DNA from 2 places in the Leuconostoc citreum genome. Region 2 is predicted to be linked to the other one. Evidence: predicted binding sites of a transcription regulator. Region 2 holds the regulator's gene; the other holds the start of a gene.
What was found. The regulator LexA, encoded in region 2, represses DNA repair genes until DNA is damaged. The targets are predictions, from matches to a motif close to CNAACANNTGTTNG.
Positions count from the first base shown of each region.

Region 1: the regulator LexA is predicted to act here: its motif matches at 5,215-5,228, upstream of FGL72_RS04550 (Y-family DNA polymerase).

Region 1 is NZ_CP042410.1:904,050-911,228, forward strand. It holds gene FGL72_RS04505 (hypothetical protein) at 6-236, shown strand; gene FGL72_RS04510 (hypothetical protein) at 233-670, shown strand; gene FGL72_RS09725 (hypothetical protein) at 743-919, shown strand; gene FGL72_RS04515 (hypothetical protein) at 1,385-1,642, shown strand; gene FGL72_RS04520 (hypothetical protein) at 1,605-1,916, shown strand; gene FGL72_RS04530 (hypothetical protein) at 2,211-2,513, shown strand; gene FGL72_RS04535 (hypothetical protein) at 2,603-2,854, opposite strand; gene FGL72_RS04540 (hypothetical protein) at 2,847-3,215, opposite strand; gene FGL72_RS04545 (type 1 glutamine amidotransferase family protein) at 3,234-3,824, opposite strand; gene FGL72_RS04550 (Y-family DNA polymerase) at 3,838-5,172, opposite strand; gene FGL72_RS04555 (MarR family winged helix-turn-helix transcriptional regulator) at 5,637-6,101, opposite strand; gene FGL72_RS04560 (SRPBCC family protein) at 6,091-6,513, opposite strand.
Region 2 is NZ_CP042410.1:618,086-625,264, forward strand. It holds gene carB (carbamoyl-phosphate synthase large subunit) at 1-1,326, shown strand, start outside; gene FGL72_RS03050 (dihydroorotate dehydrogenase) at 1,379-2,299, shown strand; gene pyrF (orotidine-5'-phosphate decarboxylase) at 2,340-3,038, shown strand; gene pyrE (orotate phosphoribosyltransferase) at 3,043-3,672, shown strand; gene lexA (transcriptional repressor LexA) at 3,722-4,357, opposite strand; gene FGL72_RS03070 (YneF family protein) at 4,564-4,797, shown strand; gene FGL72_RS03075 (lysophospholipid acyltransferase family protein) at 4,808-5,443, opposite strand; gene FGL72_RS03080 (tRNA1(Val) (adenine(37)-N6)-methyltransferase) at 5,502-6,263, shown strand; gene FGL72_RS03085 (GIY-YIG nuclease family protein) at 6,263-6,541, shown strand; gene rpsB (30S ribosomal protein S2) at 6,687-7,179, shown strand, end outside.

The sequences.
Region 1 (7,179 bases), 290 kb from region 2:
CTCACATGAAGTTATTTTACGTACGCCTAGAAACGCTCATTAACGGACACACCAGACGTTATGCCAGTACCGACAAAACAATCGTTATGACCGGTGGTTATCCTGTTCACTTTGAAATATATGGTATCAAGCGAAATGATAACTTCATTTTGGGGCATACACACACTGTCTTACAAGAACGCTATGGACAAGATGTTGAATTGATACAAATTGATAAGGACGGTAACCAAGTATGACACGACAATATTATGATGATTTTTCAAAATTACCCTTAGCTAAAATGGCGCAAGCTATGACAGACATGACCTTTAACTACAATGAAACTAAGGTGCCTACTAGTCATTATAAAAAGCAATTGGGCAAAGGTTTTGAAGAGTTAATTGAAGCAAATGTGAGTGTATCAATTGTGTCAACTATCTTTAATACTTTGCAAGCTTTGCAAAAAGAGAGTCCTAAATTATTCTATCAAGCCCTACTATGCCTTGATACGAATGTTAAACCAAGTAGTATTACAGCCAGTCAATATCAGGCAATGGAATTTACTTGGTCACAGTTTGAATTAAACAAACAAAAGCATATTATTGATAAGTCTTACGTGCAAATGTTTAACCAAGTTGAAGAAAATGGTTTGACTTACTATATGGATAATCAACAGGAGCCAGACGTTTAAGCTCGTTTATTTTGCAAGAATTGACCGATAATAAACATATCACGCTTAGAGTAACTAATTAAGGAGATCAAAGTGTCAATCGTTACCGTTAAATATATGGAAATATTGGAAAAACAGCTAGAGAAAGCAATAGAAATCGACAGACAAATGTATCGTGATGAAAAAGTGGTATTAGGTTCAGATGACTTAACTGCCAATGAAATTCAAGCAATACGTAATGAATTTGCTACTGAATTCGAACAAATTTAATGAAAGAAGTCTTGATATAGCGCTATATGTTTTCACTTTGAAATTGATTGTTATTCTCGTGTTAATCATGATAATTGGATATTACATTGCGGGCGTGGTTAATAATGCCAGACGTCATGACGATGAATAACTATGGTGAATTTTTTCGCCATGTTCCCCAGACCCGCAAGCGGGATCGAACACGCTTCGCTCGCCTGCCCAAGCTCATGGGTGCCACTTCGCTTTGAGTCAAACAGTGTGCCACAACCAGTGACTTGTAAGCTGTGGTGGTTTTACCACAGCAACAAGCACTAGAACATAATAAAAGGGCTGCGTAAATTCGCTCTGCTCACCCTTTTATTAAGCTCTGCTTGTGGCGCATGTTCTTCGTCAAAACGAAATAACACACCAATCTCAGGCAGGGCCGACAGGAAAAAGGTTTTGCCTGGTTGGGTACATAGAGATTCGATTCTCAGGAGGACTATCATGATTATGACTCATCTTACTCAGTTCATTGCCAGCATTGCCGCACTCATTATCAGCCTGGATGTTATTTTAATGGTCATTAATGGCACAATGCTCTATGTTGTAATCACCATCGTCGGTTTTTATTTCATTCTGAGTTTAGCTTTCAAAAAACCAGCCTTGAAAGTTTTGCGATGCTGGATTCAAACGGGCCAAACAAAAATAAAGGACAAACATTATTATGAACAGAAAAAACATAGCAGTCGAATCAAATTTTGAGGCACTACCAACAGTTGAAATTAACGGTAAGCCTACTTACCCATGTCTAGCTCAAGAAATTTTAGAAGACAAAGTGTTTGGACCACGGGTATTAAGACGTTTGAATCATCTATTAATGGCCCATCCTAATGGCTTATCTGAATCGGGTCATGATTGGTATTTTGGGTATTTAGTCTGTGCTTATACACAAACACACTATGGCGTTAAAAATTTATTAAACTATCCTTCTGTCACAAAAAACCTTTTTGTTTTATGTACGCAGCAAGTTGCTTGATGGAGGTTGAACTATGTTAATTTTTTGTTTATGCTTATTAGCAATGTTTGTCTGTTGGTTATTTGGCCACATTTTAGGTTACTTGATATATTTAGTGATTCTTTTTACGGGCCATATCATCAATTTTTGGGCATTTTACCTATCAATATTAACGTTGGTATTGATGATTCATTGGATCGGTGTCACACAATTAACTGAAATCTTAATATTAATTCTCGTCATTTTAATTATTTCGTTGCTTTCTTTATTAGTAGCAAGGCAATTGAAGAAAAACTAAGAGCATAAGAAAAGGCCTTGGATAAAGCTATCCAAGACCCAGAGCGCATGGTTGATAAGACGCCTCTTACCAACCCCACTATTTTATCATATATCAAGATAACGCCACAGAAAGGAACGGCTATGAATTACCAGCAATACCTTAAACGTTATAAAAATGATAACCATCGTCGTCATGACGCTTTACCTGAACCAGGCAAAGCTGTTCTAATCGCGGCAGAACTCAGTCGACGCTATGCGCCTGACCAAATTACCATTCGCTCACGAGTAAGACTAGCTCAGTGGTTTAATATTACGGTTCCAGTATTGATTCGGTTATAACACCTGGTAGCCAACTATCGTTATCATAAGTTTTGTCCGCTTAAACAAGAAACAATATCTCTGCCTAAAGTAGACAATAGATAGATACCTTAATTAGTTGTCACGGTTAATTTGGTACGCTGTTGCAATTCTTGCTTGATGACGCTTAATTTTTCTCGATAGCTGCCATTTAAGCGACCCACCTGTTTGGAAGTTGTTGCAAACCCTATTTTATGGTATTCAAAGAAGATATTAACTTCATCGCTGTACGGTTCATATATGATACGGACAGCATATAACGTATTCTTTTGCTTAGTAAACAACTTAGCAATATCTTGGACAATTTTGTCTAACTCAGTCATTGGAAATTACCACTGCTCTAATATCTTCGAAGAGAATTTGTTGTTGATCAATAACAACACCACGGTCAGTAAAGCCAGAAACCAAGCCGGTGATATTAGGTAACATATCACCATCGGCATGTTGTGTGTCTGTCTGAACAGTCGTTAATAAATAATTTGTGGTGGCAAACTGCAATTGATGCTTAATTTCTTTTAGAGGCATTCTTGGTAATCTTTTGTTTACAGTATGTCTCTTTTTTTCGTCATTATTTAGGAGTGCAGTATGATCTGACAGAAAGTAACCATTCCACTTAATTTTGCCGCGTTCTCGATAATCATTTTTAAAATAGTTGTTTACTGTATTTTTAAAATCGTCATTCATATGTTCTCTCACCAAAGTTTATGTAAAAGGATTACCGTATTTTTTAGAATACTCATAAAATCCTAGTTTCTGTAAAGCAATTTCTTTTTCAATAGATGCTGTGTCTTTGAAATTAATCATTTGTAAAACCTCGAATGCGAAATCTAGTGATGCTGTGCCATTAGCAGTTACTAGATTCTGATCTCGAACTGATTGTTTTTCTAAGAAATGTTGTTGATTGTTATAGTCGGTATACTCTTTCCAAAGATAAACAGAATTTCCAGTATGTTTAAAGTTATTCAAAAGTCCTTTTTTTGCTAAATAATCAACTGCTCCACAAATTGCCCCAACAGGTTGACCATTCAAAAGACGTTTTTCTAATAAATGATATAATTCTTCATTCTCTATAGCCCAAGAGTTCCCTCCAATTAAAATCAAGAGGTCAATATTTTCTGGGATTTCATCTATCGTTATATCAACAACTGTTCTAAAACCGCCGATTGAAGGTACTTCCTTGTTGATCGAAGCCGTCTTTACTTTCCACTCTTCAGCTTGATTAAGCATGCTTGATAAGTGAGCACCTTCCCAATCTGCATAATCATCTAATATCAAAAAAACTGCTTGTTTCATAATATTTCCCTTTCTAGTCATAACTGTTTCCGCCATTGTGTCCACCGACTAAAGTGGCACGATTAATGGCTGTTGCCCCTTCTGTTTTCGACATTGCACGCATGATAGCAGTTGTGCCGAATCGTTTTCGTAGTTCATCAACTACTTTATCAATTTTATTACTGTTAATTTGTTTTTCCGGCTGACTAAACAAATCAAGCTGCACCCCAACATCATCAACTAATCCACCATAGTCGATACCAATGTTGCGAATGACTTCGCCTTGCCAATATTTTTCAAATAATGTGATCATGATCTGCATCAAATTTCGAGTGTCATTAGTTGGCTGTATCCGTAATTGCTTCCTGAAACCATGCGAATGCTGCTTTTCAGCTTCAGCAAATGAATAACCAATGAAGAGGCTAACTAATGAGGTTTGTTTTTTGTGTGAGCGGATTCTGGAAGCTACCTGATCAGCCATTTCTCTGATTACCACTTCAATCTCATCACGCTTATGATAGTCCCTTGGTAAAACTTGCGAATTACTATAAGATTTGCTTTTGGGGACAATGACATCTGTCAATTCAGTACGATCTATGCCCCAAGACAAAGCATACAGTTGTTCACCAACAATACCAAGTTTAGCTCGGAAAAAATAAGGATCTTGATGAGCTATATCATAAACCGAATGAATGCCCATTTTGTCTAGTTTCACTGCTGTTCGATTGCCAATGCTCCAAATATCATTCAACTTGGTTATTGGCCATAATTTATTGGGCACGTCATCATAATGCCATACACCCATGAGTTGCTTGTCATGCTTAGCTTCTATATCAAGCGCAATTTTGGCCAAGACAGGCGAATCGCCGATGCCAATCGTTAAATAAATACCGGTTTCCTTTCTGACCCGTTCTTGAATCTGACGTGCAACTTGTTCTGGTGTTGAACCAAAAAATCCCCAGGTCTCCGTTAAATCAAGAATAGATTCATCAATCGAGTAAGGTAATACCTTATCTTCAGTGGTGTACTCGCGATAAATCTGGTTTATTTTTAAATTTTCTTGAATATATAGATTCATTCTTGGATGGGTAATGACGAGTCGTTGGTCTTGAGGTAAGTCTCTTTGTCGCATGACATTAGTGATTCCTAGCTGCTTTTTGGCCGTTGGTGATGCTGCTAAGACTAGCCCACCATTAGTATTTGCTTGTTCAGACATCACCACCAAGAAAGACTTTAATGGATTAAGTCCGCGTTTCACGCTTTCAACACTAGCGTAGAAACTTTTGGAATCAATCAGCATGAACACGCGTCTTGTTTCACTCAGATAATTGTACTCGGATATGGCTAATGGTTCTTTATTTGCAATCATTGTTATAACCTCAAATAACTAATAGACTCTTCTTTTATTATACGAACAAACGTTCCCTTTAGCAAGAAGTAATTCTTTTTTATTTTCAGTTAACTTTGTAGCTTTATAATGTAGTTATAGTCAGTTAGACATGACTATCTCTCTTCCACAATTTATTTCCATTCTCTCCCATTAAAGAGCTGACTAACTCCCAGGTCAGCTTTTTTATTTAATATAGCGTCAATATTTTTTTACAACGAATACTGTAATATAAAATCAAAAAGCCATAGCGCGAACTACAAATCATAGCAAAACACTTTCGAAAGTAATCATATTATCATTAGAAAAAATAACCATTATCTTGGGAAAGATAACGGTTATTTTTTGTGCTGTTTTTATCAACACAAACAACTAGAGTAATCAACGCGCCATTAGCCATATATAGGTATATCGCTTAATGCCTAACTTAATACAATTGTCTACAATCACTGTAATAAACTTCCTTTAATTAAATCCAAAAGTAAATTATTAAAAGTTGACGTTTGATCATTTAAACTACCAAAAAATTCTTTATCAATATTTTCAACAATTGGAACAGATTTTTCGACTAAAAAATGTCCATTATCTGTTAAAGTAATCAATTTTGCTCTTGTATCAGTATGCGAAATATTCCTTGTCACAAAGCCCTTTTTTTCAAGATTCTTTACAATAGTGGAAATGGTCATAACATCTATATTAGTAGCGTTTGCTATATCTACTTGATTCACTTTTTCTTGGTTATTAATTAGAAAGGATAAGCTAGTCAAAACGATAAACTGAGGGTGTGTCAAACCAACCTCACTAAGCGCTTTCTTTATTCTTTTATGCCAAAGATTATAAACTCTGATGAAAGAATAACCTATTGATTTATCTGATTGTTGATCAAATTCGGAAGGGAAATTATAATTCATTAGCTGCCTTTACTAATCCAAATACTGAATTTGGTACGTCTTTAAATATTTTTCCAACAAATCGGCTATCTTCAAAGGTCTCAAGACGATTATCCGGAACAAACTCTACAGAATGCTTAACCACAATTTTGTCATCTTTTGAGATGAGTTGGTGGATAAAAGAAATTTCACCAACATGAGGAATAACAGTTAAATCAGTGAATTCAGAATTCTTTTCTACCTTAACTAATTCAAATGACATTTCAGGTTGCCCTTTTAATTTCATAGTGCCCTTTGTACCTTGCACAAATTGACCGGATAAAGAAATATCTTCTAGATCCGATTCCCATTTAAACCAGTTATTGACATCTGAATACATATTCCAGATTTTATCAATATCAACTAATGTTTCTGTCTCAAAACTGAACTTCATAATCTACACCTCTTTTTAATATGTATTATTATTATAAGTGTTAATATCATTATTTGCAAGCATTTCTCTATTTAATCAGATTCAATACTTATATATTAGTGTGTAAAAAAATCCTTGATGTCAGCTGTTAGTTCACTTGAATGTGAAAGATAGTGCTAGGCTAAATAATCAAAATATAAAAAATAGACCACTTATCTTCAGTTACTTAGGCCATGTTTTAAACGCACTAGTGACTCAAAAGCATTAGTCTATCAATCTATGAGTGATTATTACTTTGTAGCCTTTGAATGAACTTCATGTCTTATCTGTTCCTCGTTCAATAAATGAAAAACATTATAAATTTGCCGAAATATGGTTTAGTTGTTCAATATATCTGTTGGATAAATCAAAATGCAAAGTTCCAACTTATTGACTTCTGAGCAATGTCTCTTAGCTGGTTATTATGCTTTTAGTCAAACATTCATTGCGTACGCACGTGGTACTATCTTGGCTTAACTACTCAGCGTAGTGAAGCCATTTATGATTAAAGTTACAATGGCCATCTAGCACTTTGACAATTTATTTCTAATCCCGCCAATAAAAGAACTGACTAGGAAATTAGTCAGTTCTTTTATTTAGTCAATTGTCAATAATTTTCCAAAAATAAATTCTGTGCTATAATAAAGA
Region 2 (7,179 bases):
TTAAATGTTATTGACTTGGAACAACCACTTGGTGTTGTTGTCCAATTCGGTGGACAAACTGCCATTAATTTGGCGCAACCGCTTGAAGAAAATGGCGTAAACATACTTGGAACAACAGTTGATGATTTGAACCGTGCCGAGGATCGCGAGGCCTTTGACCAAGTTATCAAGACGCTTGCGTTGCCACAACCGGTTGGTAAGACGGCGACAACAGTCGATGGTGCACTGAACGCTGCACAGGCTATTGGTTATCCAGTTTTGATTCGACCATCTTATGTTTTAGGTGGCCGTGCTATGGAAATCGTGTCATCTGATGATGAGTTACAAGACTATATGCAGCGTGCTGTGAAGGTTTCTAATGACCATCCTGTATTGATTGATTCTTATCTGGTTGGACAGGAAGCGGAAGTTGATGTGTTGTCCGACGGTGAGACAGCTGTTATTCCAGGAATCATGGAACATATTGAGCGTGCTGGTGTACATTCCGGCGATTCAATGTCAGTTTATCCGCCACAGTATTTATCTCAAAAAGTACAAGATGAAATGACAGCAGCAGCGATTAATCTGGCAAAAGCCATGAACACAATTGGTTTGATGAATGTGCAATTTGTTATTCATGATAATACCGCGTATGTTATTGAAGTCAATCCACGTGCCTCACGTACAGTCCCATTCATTTCAAAAGTGACGCATCTGCCATTAGCACAATTGGCAACACGAGTGATGTTAGGGGAGAAATTAGTAGATATGGGCTTTGAAACAGGTTTGATACCTGCTGACGACATGGTCCACGTAAAAGCACCAATTTTCTCATTTACAAAGTTACCTGATGTAGATTCGTTGCTTGGCCCAGAAATGAAGTCTACAGGTGAAGTCATGGGATCTGATACGACTTTACCTAAAGCCTTATACAAAGCATTCGTTGCCTCTAATATTAAAGTGCCACAATATGGCAATGTCTTGTTTACCGTTGCTGATGCTGATAAGGCTGAAGCAATTAATTTAGCTAAGCGCTTCAATAATCTTGGTTTCGCTTTATTTGCGACATCTGGGACAGGGGCGCACTTTGCTGAACAAAGTTTACCGGTAGACATTTTAGACAAAATTGCGGAATCTGATAACAACTCTGTTGCGGCGTTACGTTCACAACGATTACAGGTGGTGATCAACACAACACAAGCCGATGATCGTGCTGAGTCCGATGGTCGCTTGATTCGTAATGCAGCCATTGAAAATGCTGTGCCATTATTTACTGCATTGGACACAGTTAGTGCCTTTTTGGATGTACTGGAAAGTCGTAGTTTCACAGTCAACGAGATGAAATAAGCTTGTGATGATCTATTGTGTGGAGTTTGAAAACAAATGAGGAGAGTTAGTGATGATGTCAGAACGCTTAGCTGTAAAATTACCTGGTTTAGACCTGAAAAATCCTATTATGAATTCATCAGGTGCAGTGTTCTTTGGACTTGAAGATAAAGGTTATGCTATTGAAGAAACTGGTGCATTGGTGACAAAAACGGTGACCATGTCAGCCAGAGCAGGTAATCCACAACCTTGGATTATCAATACACCAAGCGGTATTTTAAATTCGGTTGGTCTCGCAAATCCTGGTATTGAGGCAGTTGTTGCTGACATTTTGCCAGCTATTCATGAGAAATACAAAACCTTACCCGTGTTAGCTTCTGTAGCAGGTGAAACAGTCGGGGAATATGTAGCTTTAACAGAACGCTTAACGGCGACAAAACAAGTCACAGCTATTGAGGCGAATTTATCTTGTCCAAACGTTGACCGTGGTGGTATGGCTTTTGGTGTGACGGCGGAATCAGCTGCGGAAGTTATTCATGCTATGCGCGCTGCAACAACTTTACCCATTTATGCTAAGATGTCACCAAATGTAACTGATATTAAGCCTATTGTTAAAGCAGTTAAAACGGCTGGTGCTGACGGTATCGTATTAATCAATACGGTTGTCGGTATGAGCTTAGATTTAAATACCAGACAAGCACGACTGGCACGCGGTACTGGTGGCATGTCGGGAACATCAGTCCATCCGATTGCAGTCCGTTTTGTTTACGAGACAGCTCAAACAGTTAGTATTCCAGTAATTGGAGTTGGTGGTGTGAGTACCGTCGATGATGCGCTAGAGTTAATGATGGCTGGTGCTAGTGCTGTGCAAATTGGTACAGCTTTAGCAGGTAATCATCAAGTAATGGCAGACATTATTCGTGAGTTGCCAAGTGCTTTAGATAAGTATGGTTTTTCTAATGTTGAAGAAGTCACCAAAACTTTCAAAAAGTAGTCGTTTTATCATTTAACTCGCCGTAGCGAAAGGAATAAATATGAAGCAAGAACCAGTATTTATTGCGTTAGACTTTCCAGATGCCTTTGCTGTCAGAAAATTTTTGAAACAATTTGACAGTTTGACTAATAAGCCAGCTTTAAAAGTCGGTATGGAACTTTTCTATGCAGAAGGGCCAACATTTGTTAATGAGTTACGCCAGCAAGGGTACACAATCTTTTTGGACCTAAAGCTTTATGACATACCACATACGGTCGGTCGAGCAGTTGCAAGCATTTCAAAATTAGATATTCAATATTTAACGATTCATGCTTCAGGTGGTGCACGTATGATGGCGGCGGCAGTAGCTAATAAGCCTGATAGCATGAAGTTGCTGGCCGTGACTCAATTGACTTCTTTTTCAGAGTCGGAAATGCAAGCAACACAGTTGACACAGGCAAGTTTAGTTGATACAGTGACCCATTTAGCTGCTATGGCTTTTCAGGTGGGTGTTGACGGTACGATTAGTTCACCTGAAGAGGCCAAAGCTATTCAGGCAGTAACGAGTCAGTCATTTGTACGAATTACACCAGGTATTCGTCTGCTAGGCGATGATAATGGTGATCAAAGACGTGTTACAACACCACAAAAAGCGCGTCATCATGGCGCGACTGGCTTAGTTGTGGGTCGATCAATTACGCAAGCGGTATCACCACTAGAAGCCTACCAACGTGTTTTACAAGAATGGTGTAAGGACTAAGAATATGACAAACTATGCAGAACAAGTAGCCAATGATTTATTAGCCATTGGGGCCGTAAAATTTTCACCAGAATCACCATTTACTTGGGCCTCTGGCATTAAAAGCCCAATATATACGGATAATCGTATGACGATTGGTTTTCCAGCGGTACGCCAAAATATTTTCAAAGGTTTAGCTGAATTAATTCAATCATACTATCCTGATGCTGACATTATTGGTGGTGTTGCAACGGCCGGTATTCCTCATGCGGCTTGGGTTGCTGAAGGGTTAGATAAACCGATGATTTATGTCCGTTCCAAGCCAAAAGATCATGGTGCTGGTAGACAGACAGAAGGAGCTGAAGTAAAGGGTAAAAATGTTGTCTTGATTGATGATTTAATTTCGACGGGTGGCTCAGTTTTGGGTGCAGTTAAAGCTGTTCGCCAAGAAGGCGCCAACGTTCTTGGCGTTGTGTCGATTTTCTCTTATGAATTGCCAGCCGGCATCGCTAATTTTTCGGCGGAAAACTTAACTTTTCAGTCATTAACAACCTATTCGCAATTAGTTCATGCAGCCATTGCTCGTGGTGACTTAAATCAATCACAGTTAGCAACTTTAACTGATTGGCAAAAAAGTCCTGAAACTTGGGCATAATAAAAAAGCTGACATGGCTTTAAAGCCATGTCAGCTTTTTTATTTGTTATTAGTAAATAGCATCTCGGTATAAGCCAATAACTTTACCTAATATAGCAACTTGTTTAAGGATGATTGGCGCCATCGCATCGTTTTCTGGTTGTAAACGGAAATGATCTGCTTCGCGGAAAAAACGCTTGACTGTGGCTTCGTCATCGTCATTCATGGCAACAACAACATCACCGTTATCAGCATTATCTTGTTTTCTGACAATGACCTTGTCACCATCTAGGATACCAATGTTAATCATTGAATTACCACGAACATTCAACATAAACATATCGCCATCAAATTGCATCAAATTATCAGGAATTGGGAAAAATTCAGTAGCTTCTTCTTCTACTGCTAATATCGGTGCGCCAGCAGTTACCTGACCAAGAACTGGAATTCGACCCGGTGTTGTTGATACACCAAGTGCCTCTAATCCAGAATCAGTCACTTCAATTGCTCGAGCGCGCGGCTTTGAAGCATCCTTTAACAGATAACCCTTTTTGACCAATCTTTCAATGTGACCGTGAATGGTTGAGGATGAAGAAAGCCCCACAGCTTCACCAACTTCACGCACGGTTGGGGGATAACCATTATTTAGCTGAGCTTCGTGAATAAATCTTAAAACTTGAATTTGTTTGCTTTCCTGAATTGCCATGATGGGTTTAATCCTTACTAAACGTAGTTTAATGTAATTTCATTATAACTAAAATAAAATAATTAATCAAACGTTTGTTCGTTTTTTCGAAAAATTCGGCACATTATTGTCAGAAATTGTGCGCTATCTTTGTAAAGAACGACTTTATCAATCGCAACTTTATGCTATAATAACTCATAGACATTTTATTAAGGGGTTGTTGAACCATGAATTTAGGATTTGGAATCTTAATCTTTGTTTTAGGGCTAGTTATTGGACTTGTCATTGGTTTCTTTGTCGCGCGTAACTCAATGAAGAGTTATTTGGCAAAGAATCCACCAATTTCAGAGGAAATGATGAAGTCGATGATGATGTCAATGGGTCAAAAGCCATCACAGAAAAAGCTCAACCAAATGATGGCACAAATGAAACAACAAAGTGAACAGTCACAAAAAAAATAAGCCATTTGGCTTATTTTTTTTCACGTTTAGGGTCGATATAACGCCAGTTAGGATTAACTTCAGCATCCAATTGATCGAAAGCGGCTTGAATCTTAACGGTATATTTGGTAATGTTTTCTTTGTCTAACTTATCTTTGCGGTCAATGACAATGGGTTCACCAAAATTGATTGTCGTGTTATTACGCTTAAATAGTTGACCAAATGTTACAGGTCCTTGGTAAACGGCTGGCACAATGGCTTTGCCTGACATTTTAGCAATAACTAACGTGCCGGATTTTAAATCGTCACTATGCCGTGATCCTGACGGGAACATAATTAATGAGCGGTTACCTGATTTCAGTTCTCTAACAGGTGTTTTAATGACACTTGGACCAACATTATTGCGATCAACCGGAAAAGCGCCTGCGGATTTAATTAACCAAGCCAGTGGTTTGAATTTGAATAACTCGATTTTAGCCATGAAAATGAAAGGCTTCGGATAGGCAGCAATCGCATACCATACCGGATCCCACCAAGTACGATGTGGGCCGACTAATATATAGTTATCATCGGTCGGGATGCGATCTTTATTCATATATTTAATGCGACCGGTTACCGCCCACACGATACCAACTGCAATAATACGCAGAAAATCATAAAATTTCATTATTTATTCACCTCATAAACTATCTACCCATTTTACACGATAAAGCGAGAAAAAAACAATGATTCAACCAATTCTTAAAGAAGGCGAACGAATTGATGGTTTGCCATCACAAAAAATAAATATTATTCAAAATCCAGATATGTTTTCTTATTCTTTGGATGCAGTATTGTTAGCCCATTTTGCTGATGTGAAAGGCAAAGGGACAGGCTTGACGGTTGACCTTGGTGCTGGGACAGGGGCTGTTGGCTTATTTTACGCCCCTAAAGTTACTGGCAAGTTGGCTCTAGTCGAAATACAGCCAGAACTGGCAGACATGGCGAAACGTAGTATTGCGATGAATGAGTTGACGCAACGGGTTTCAGTCATTGAATCTGATATGAAAACTATATTTGAAGATATTCAGCCAGGTTCGGTGGAGACTGTGTTATCTAATCCGCCTTATTTTCCATTAAATGAGACAACTAAAACAAATCACGATAAGCATTACCAGTTGGCGCGACATGAACTGACAATTGATTTGCCAGGCTTAGCTCAAGTCGTGAATAAATTACTGAAAAATAACGGTAAATTTTACATGGTTCATAGACCAGATAGATTAGCGGATATTTTTGCTGCTTTTGCTAGCAGAAAATTGATGATTAAGCGTATCCAGTTTGTTTATGGTAAAGCAAATCGTGAAGCCAATATGGTTTTAATTGAAGCCATTAAATCAGGACGACCTGGTGGTGTGCGGATTATGCCGCCAATCATTGCTTATACATCGGAAAATAACTATACCAAAGCAGTATCTGATATTTTATATGGTACGTCATGGTCATGATGGCACACTACTATTTTTACGTGCTGTATACGGCAGATGGTTATTTTTACGGTGGTTTCACGAATAATCTTGCAAAACGTTTGGCGACTCATGAAGCGGGTAAGGGGGCTAAATTTACTCGGGTTAAATCACGTCACCCCCTTCAAATGATCCACTCAGAATCTTTTGATACGAAACACGAAGCACTCCACGCTGAAGCAATGTTTAAGCAACTAACGCGGCAACAAAAAGAGGCTTATTTGGTTTTAAAGGGTGTTTCAGAAGATATATGGCATTAAGTACTTGCATTTAGGGTAGCTATTACGTATAATTATTTATGTTGTGAATAGCGACAAATACACACGGCAAACGAGTTCATGTAGGTGCAGCAATGTCATTATGAATGTCGAATTTGTCGGCGGAAAAAACCTAGGAGGCCATATCATGGCAGTTATTTCAATGAAAGAACTCCTCGAAGCAGGAGTACACTTCGGTCACCAAACACGTCGTTGGGACCCAAAGATGGATGAGTATATCTTTACAGAACGTAATGGTATTCACATCATCGATTTGCAAAAGACAGTTAAGTTAGTTGATGAAGCATATAACTTTATGCGTAATGCATCAACTGATGGTGCTAACTTCTTGTTTGTTGGTACAAAGAAGCAAGCTTCAGATGCAATTGCTGAAGAAGCTGCACGTGCTGGTCAATACTTCATCAACCACCGTTGGTTGGGTGGTACTTTGACTAACTGGAACACAATCAAGACACGTATCCAACGTTTGAAGGATTTGGAAGCAATGGCCGAAGATGGCACATTCGAACAATTACCTAAAAAAGAAGTTGTCTTGTTGAACAAGCAACGCGAAAAGTTGAACAAGTTCTTGGGTGGTATCAAGGATATGCCTGGTTTGCCAGATGTATTGTTTGTTGTTG